2 regions of the Massilia phyllosphaerae genome follow, and region 1 is predicted to be linked to the other one. Evidence: predicted binding sites of a transcription regulator. Region 1 holds the regulator's gene; the other holds the start of a gene.

Region 1 (3,498 bases):
TGTTGCGCGATTTCGGCGACGCCTTGAACGGCTGAGCCGGTAAATTCCGGTAAATACCCCCTATGCCGCCGCGCTCTCCAGTTGAGCCGGCGGCACACTGGCGTTATGATCGTACATTGCTTTCCATTACGATCACGCCTGTCATGAAAACTCTCCTGTTTTGCGCTGCCTTGATGTGCAGTACCGCCGTCATAGCGGACGAGCTCGCCGACGCCGACGCCCTGTTCGCCAAGAAAGCCTATCCGCAGGCGCTGCAGAAGTACACCAAGCTGGCGAATGCCGGCAACGTGATGGCCCAGCAGCACCTGGGCGAGATGTATTTCTATGGCGAGGCGGGTCTCGAGGACATGGACAAGGCCGCCGAATGGTTCCGCAAGGCCGCGGCCAAGGGCAATGCGGTGGCGATCGCCACGCTCGAGCTGATGAAGCAGCGCGAGGCGCGCCGCGCCGACATCGATTACTGGATCGTCAAATACGATGGTTCCGACCTGCGCAGCGGCGACTACCGCTGTCCGGCGCCGCGCTTCCCGGCCATGTCCAAGGTCAACGACGACATCGACCGCTACAGCGCCAGGATGAAGGACTGGGAAACCTGCCACAACCGCTTCGTGAAATACCTGAACGCGTCGATGCCGCTGACCAAGCGCATCCCCGAAGACGTAAGCAAGCTGATGACGGCGAGCGAAACGGAAAAGGCGACCGCGCACCTGGACGAGGTCGGCAAGCGAGTGGCGGAAGACACCCAGGTCGGCGGCAAGCTGGTGGTGGCCGATTTCACGGCCTGGCGCAATGCCACCGAGGCGTACGTGAGCGAGCACAACGAGATGGTCAAGAACGCGCCGCCGCCGGAGCCGGCGGAGAATCGCTAGCCCAACAGAGCAAGGGTGCAGAGCAGGGGGCAGAGCCTGGTGTCGGTTTTGAGGGGCTCTGACCCCGGTGTTCAGCCACCAGCAAAAGAAAACGGCCTGCAAAAATGCAGGCCGTTTTATTTGCGGCTTCGGTCGAGGTTGCAGCTGAAACCGGGGGGGCAGAGCCCCAACAGAAACCGGGCTCTGATCCCTTAGTGCCAGGAACGCATCAAGCCAACCGCCAGCCCTTCGAGCGCGAACTCGTCGGTCTGCGGATCGACCGTGATCACCGAGAAGTCCGGGTTTTCCGGCAGCAGTTCGATGACGGTGCCGTTCTTGCGGTAGCGCTTGACGGTGACTTCTTCGCCGATGCGGGCGACCACGATCTGGCCGTTCTTGGCGCTGTCGACCTTCTTGACGGCCAGGATGTCGCCGTCGCAGATGCCGGCGTCGCGCATCGACCAGCCCTTGACCTTCAGCAGGAAGTCGGGCTTGGCCGAGAACATGGCCGGGTCGACCGCGTAATTGGCCTCGACGTGTTCCTGGGCCAGGATCGGCGAACCGGCGGCGACGCGGCCGACCAGCGGCAGCGACATCAGCAGGGCTGCCGGCACGTGCGGCATGGCGGCCGGCTCGGGCGTGGCCGGCGTGGTGGCGCCGAGCAGGCGGATGCCGCGCGAGGTGCCGGGAGAAATTTCGATCGCGCCCTTGCGCGCCAGGGCTTGCAGGTGTTCCTCGGCGGCGTTGGCCGAGCGGAAGCCAAGCTCTTGCGCGATTTCGGCGCGGGTCGGCGGGAAGCCGGTGTTGTCGATGGCTTCCTTGATCAGGTTAAGGATCTGTTCTTGCCTTGCAGTGAGCTTAAGCATGGGGTCAGTGAATCGTGGGTGCTGGGACAGACTGTATTTTTGTACAGTATTGCGCTGCACGCAAGGGGATTCGTGGATTTCGGCGATTTTTTTGTCACAAACCAGTGCATCACAAACCGATTGAGCGCTTGACGTTTTTCCGGTTATAATGTTGGGCTTTCCCTTCCCACACTCGTCTTGACGCCGAGGTGGGCATCTGTTTAACGTCCTCAAGGAGTAATGCATGCGTCATTATGAAATCGTGTTTATCGTCCACCCGGACCAAAGCGAGCAGGTCCCGGCGATGATCGAACGCTACAAGACCACGGTCACCTCGCGCGGCGGCAACATCCACCGCGTCGAAGATTGGGGCCGTCGTCAAATGGCATACCAGATCCAGAAACTGCCGAAGGCACACTACATCTGCATGAACATCGAGTGCGACAACGAGACCCTGGTCGAGCTGGAAACCGCATTCAAGTTCAACGATGCCGTGCTGCGTCACCTGACCGTGAAGATGAAGAAGGCTGAAACCGCGCCGTCGCCGATGATGAAGTCGGTCCAGCGCGAAGACGCAGCCAAGAGCCACCGCGCAGAGCAGGCAGCCGCTCCGGCCGCTGCAGCCTAAGCCACTGGCTTACGCGAACGGGTAGTGAACGAGCTGTCGCTGGTTGCCAGCATCCTCGAGCGCGATACCCTGCGTTACACCCCGGCCGGCATCCCGATCGTCGGCGCGACCTTGCAGCACCAGTCGCAGCAGACGGAAGCGGGGATTGCCAGGCAGGTCGAGTTCGAGATGACCGCGGTCGCCGCGGGTGAAATCTCGGGACGATTCGCCAACGCCGAACTGGGCGCAGTGCATCGCTTCACAGGATTTCTCGCCAGGAAGAGCCGTCACAGTAAAGCCCTGGTGTTTCACATCATTGATTTCAGTGCCGCCGAATAGTCGATCGACTAGCGAGCACGTTTTTAGATACAGGAGCCTCAAATGGCATTCGGTAAAAAGTTCGACAAAAACAAAGCCAAAGAAAAACTGAAGCGCAAACAGCAGAACCCGCTGTTCAAGCGCAAGAAGTTCTGCCGCTTCACCGCTGCAGGCGTGGAACAGGTTGACTACAAAGACGTCGACACCCTGAAGGATTTCGTCCAGGAAAACGGCAAGATCATGCCGGCTCGCCTGACCGGTACCAAGGCGCACTACCAGCGTCAAGTTGACACCGCGATCAAGCGCGCACGTTACCTGGCCCTGCTGCCGTACACCGACCTGCACAACGCTTAAGTCGCTACGGCAACGAGCACAAGTAAATACTGGAGAATAATATGCAAGTTATCCTGCTGGAAAAAGTCGTCAACGTCGGCAACCTGGGCGACGTCGTCAAGGTCAAGGACGGTTACGCACGTAACTTCCTGATCCCGCAAAAAATGGCCCGCCGTGCGACCACCTCGGCTGTCGCCGAGTTCGAAGTCAAGCGCGCCGAGCTGGAAAAAGCCGCTGCTGAAAAGCTGTCCGCTTCGCAAGCCCAAGGCGAAAAGCTGAACGGCATGACCGTCACCATCGCCCAGAAAGCCGGCGTCGACGGCCGTCTGTTCGGTTCCGTGACCAACTTCGACATCGCCGAAGCCCTGACCAAGCAAGGTTTCGCAGTCGAAAAAGCACAGGTTCGTCTGCCGACCGGTCCGCTGAAGACCACCGGCGAGCACCCGGTTGCTGTCGCTCTGCACACCGACGTGGTGGTCGACGTGACCATCGCCGTCGTGGGCGAAGCTGCATAATCGTTCTGTTGCAAGAATGAGAAAAAGCCGGG
Region 2 (3,498 bases), 1.1 Mb from region 1:
GCCGGCCAGCGGCGTCTTCATCTGGTGCGCGGCGTCGGCGATGAAACGCTTCTGGGCGTCGATCGTGTGGGCCAGGCGCGCCAGCATGTCGTTCAGCGAACCGACCAGCGGCGAGATCTCTTCGGGTACCTGGCGCGAATCGATCGGCGACAGGTCGTCCGGCGGGCGCGCGCGGATGCGTTCCTGCAGCTGGGCCAGCGGCGACAGCCCGCGCGACAACGCGAACCAGACCAGGGCCAGGATCACCGGCAAAATGATGAACTGGGGCAGGATCACGCCCTTGATGATCTCGTTGGCGAGCTGGGCGCGCTTGTCCAAGGTTTCGGCGACCTGCACCAGCGCCAGGCTCGGTCTTGGTTGCGCCAGCGGCTGCAGGTTGATCCAGGCATAGGCCACGCGCACCGGGGCGCCGTGCAGGCTTTCGTTGCGAAAGTGGACGCGGCCGCTGCGCTCGGGCTCCTCGCCCAGCGGTAGCGGCAAATCGCGGTCGCCGTCGACCACCTCGCCGCGCGGGCCGGTCACCTGGAAATAGATGCTGTCGACGTCGTCGGCGCGCAGGATGTCGCGCGCGCTGCCGGGCAGGCGCGCCACGATGGTGCCGTCCACTTCCTTGACCTGCTGGGCCAGCACCGTGACGCTGTCTTCCAGTGCATGGTCGAAGGGTTGGTTGGCGATCGACTTCGCCACCAGGTAGGTAATGGCGATGCTCATCGGCCACAGCAGCAGCAGCGGCGCCAGCATCCAGTCGAGGATCTCGCCGAACAGCGAATGCTGGATGCTTTCCTCGGGCTCGGGGTGGGGCGGGACGTAGGGCGCCTCAGCCATCGCACCGGGCAGCGTATGCCGGGCCGGATTCTCGGGCAGCGTGCCGGCCGCCCCGGCGCGCAGGAGCCGCGGCCGCTTCACTTGCCGGCGTGGGCGGCCGCGGCGTCGTCGGACGCCTTGCGCGCGCTGTCGGCATGGCGCTCGAGGCAGTAGCCGAGGCCGCGCACGGTGGCGATGCGCACGCCGCCGGTCTCGATCTTCTTGCGCAGGCGGTGCACGTAGACCTCGATCGCGTTGTTGGAGACTTCCTCGCCCCATTCGCACAGGTGGTCGACCAGCTGTTCCTTGGACACCAGGCGCCCGGTGCGCGACAGCAGGATCTCGAGCAGGCCGAGTTCGCGCGCCGACAGGTCGAGCATCTGGTCGTTGATGTAGGCGCTGCGCCCGACCTGGTCGTACACCAGCGGGCCGTGGCGGATGACGGTGGAGCCGCCGCCCTGGCCGCGCCGGGTGAGGGCGCGTACCCGCGCCTCGAGTTCCGACAGGGCGAACGGCTTGGGCATGTAGTCGTCGGCGCCGGCGTCGAGCCCGCCCACGCGCTGCTCGATCGAATCGGCCGCGGTGAGGATCAGCACGGGCAGCAGCGAGCCACGCGCGCGCAGGCGCCGCAGCACGTCCATGCCGGACAGGCGCGGCAGGCCCAGGTCGAGGATCAGGAGGTCGAATTCCTGCGTCGACAGCGCGGTATCGGCGTCCTGGCCGTTCTTGACGCAGTCGATCGCGTAGCCGGACTGGCGCAGCGAACGCGTCAGCCCGTCCGCGAGCACGCTGTCATCTTCCGCTAGTAGAATACGCATGTCACACCCCCTGATTTCATCGTTAGACCCATCTCACGCACATATTGTGTGTGAAGTTTCGCAACATGTCGAATCGGTCAAGGCGAGGTAAATATCGCTTGCCAAAACCACTGGGATTTTATACAGTACTCGCTATTGAAAACGCGCGAGCGGCCCCTATCTTGGTTCACTCAAGGACAGAAAGAAAGTTATGGACGACAAAAAATCCGCAGTAAACGCAGCCGAGAAGGGCAAAGCACTGGCTGCTGCCCTCGCGCAGATTGAAAAGCAATTCGGCAAAGGCTCGGTCATGCGCATGGATGCCAATGCGCCGGTCGAGGAAGTGCAAACCGTGTCCACCGGCTCGCTGGGCCTGGACATCGCGCTCGGCGTCGGCGGACTGCCACGCGGCCGTATCGTCGAAATCTATGGTCCGGAATCGTCGGGTAAGACCACGCTGACCCTGCAAACCATCGCCCAGATGCAAAAACTGGGTGGTACCTGCGCCTTCATCGACGCCGAGCACGCGCTTGACGTCGGGTATGCGCAAAAGCTGGGCATCAAGCTGGACGAACTGCTGATCTCGCAGCCGGATACCGGCGAGCAAGCCCTGGAAATCACCGATGCGCTGGTGCGTTCGGGCAGCGTCGACCTGGTGGTCATCGACTCGGTGGCGGCACTGACCCCGCGCGCCGAGATCGAAGGCGACATGGGCGACTCGCTGCCGGGCCTGCAAGCCCGTCTGATGTCGCAGGCACTGCGCAAGCTGACCGGCTCGATCAACCGTACCAATACCCTGGTGATCTTCATTAACCAGATCCGTATGAAGATCGGCGTCATGTTCGGCAGCCCGGAAACCACGACCGGCGGTAACGCGCTGAAGTTCTACGCCTCGGTGCGCATGGACATCCGCCGTACCGGTTCGATCAAGTCGGGCGACGAGGTGATCGGTAACGAAACCAAGGTCAAGGTCGTCAAGAACAAGATCGCGCCGCCGTTCAAGGAAGCCCACTTCGACATCCTGTATGGCGAAGGCACGTCGCGCGAAGGCGAGATCATCGACCTGGGCGTGGACAACAAGATCGTCGAGAAGTCGGGTTCGTGGTACAGCTACGGCGGCGAACGTATCGGCCAGGGCAAGGACAATGCTCGTCAGTTCCTGAAGGATCGTCCGCAACTGGCACGCGAGATCGAAAACAAGGTCCGCGCTGCGCTGGGCGTGCGTGAACTGCCGCCTGCTGCCCCGGGCGATGCCGCCCCGGCGGTGGCTGCCGTCGGCGGCGACGAGTAATCGTCTAGATGGTGCGTCAACAGCCTGAAGATTGGTTCAAACCGGACGTGGCTAGGCGCGGCGACGAAGGCAGTGCATATGCACGACGAGGAGCTGCAACAACGCCATGGCCGGTTTGAAACAATCTTTAAGCCTGAAGGGCCGCGCATTGAAGTATCTTTCGATGCGCGAGCATAGCCGGCTCGAGCTGGGACGCAAGCTGGCCCGCTATGCCGAGGAAGGCGACGACGTCGAGGCGTTGCTCGACTTCCTCGAAAAGAACAATTGGCTGTCGCAGGAACGCTTTGCCGAATCGCTGGTGAACCGGCGTGCCGGCCGCTACGGCAACAGCCGGGTGATCTCCGAACTGCAGCAACATGGTGTCAAAGGAGACGACTTGGCTGAACTGAAATCCGAACTGGCGTCGACCGAACTGGCGCGCGCCAGAGAAGTGTGGCGCCGCAAATTCGGCACCGTCGCCGAAGATGCGGCCGCGCGCAGCAAGCAGATGCGTTTTCTGCTGCAGCGCGGTTTTTCCCAGAATGCCGTGCGCGCCGCCATGCAGGGTGGGGCGGACGAGGACGAGTAACTACAGTTCGCAGCCGGTATCGGCCATCCCATGCTCGG

What was found. Region 1 encodes LexA, which represses DNA repair genes until DNA is damaged. Its sites were predicted from a motif close to ACTGTATNNNNATACAGT; they were not measured.
Region 2: recA (recombinase RecA) is a predicted target of LexA. The motif match lies at 1,732-1,749, and genes of this name have one in related genera.

What each region holds. Positions count from the first base shown of each region.
Region 1 covers NZ_JAXSQX010000001.1:1,277,949-1,281,446, forward strand. Annotated here, with positions in the region: gene U1H99_RS05645 (cystathionine gamma-synthase family protein) at 1-35, shown strand, start outside; gene U1H99_RS05650 (tetratricopeptide repeat protein) at 144-869, shown strand; gene lexA (transcriptional repressor LexA) at 1,061-1,714, opposite strand; gene rpsF (30S ribosomal protein S6) at 1,938-2,321, shown strand; gene priB (primosomal replication protein N) at 2,346-2,639, shown strand; gene rpsR (30S ribosomal protein S18) at 2,682-2,972, shown strand; gene rplI (50S ribosomal protein L9) at 3,014-3,466, shown strand.
Region 2 covers NZ_JAXSQX010000001.1:226,971-230,468, forward strand. Annotated here, with positions in the region: gene U1H99_RS00965 (sensor histidine kinase) at 1-825, opposite strand, end outside; gene U1H99_RS00970 (response regulator) at 903-1,622, opposite strand; gene recA (recombinase RecA) at 1,813-2,892, shown strand; gene recX (recombination regulator RecX) at 2,999-3,460, shown strand.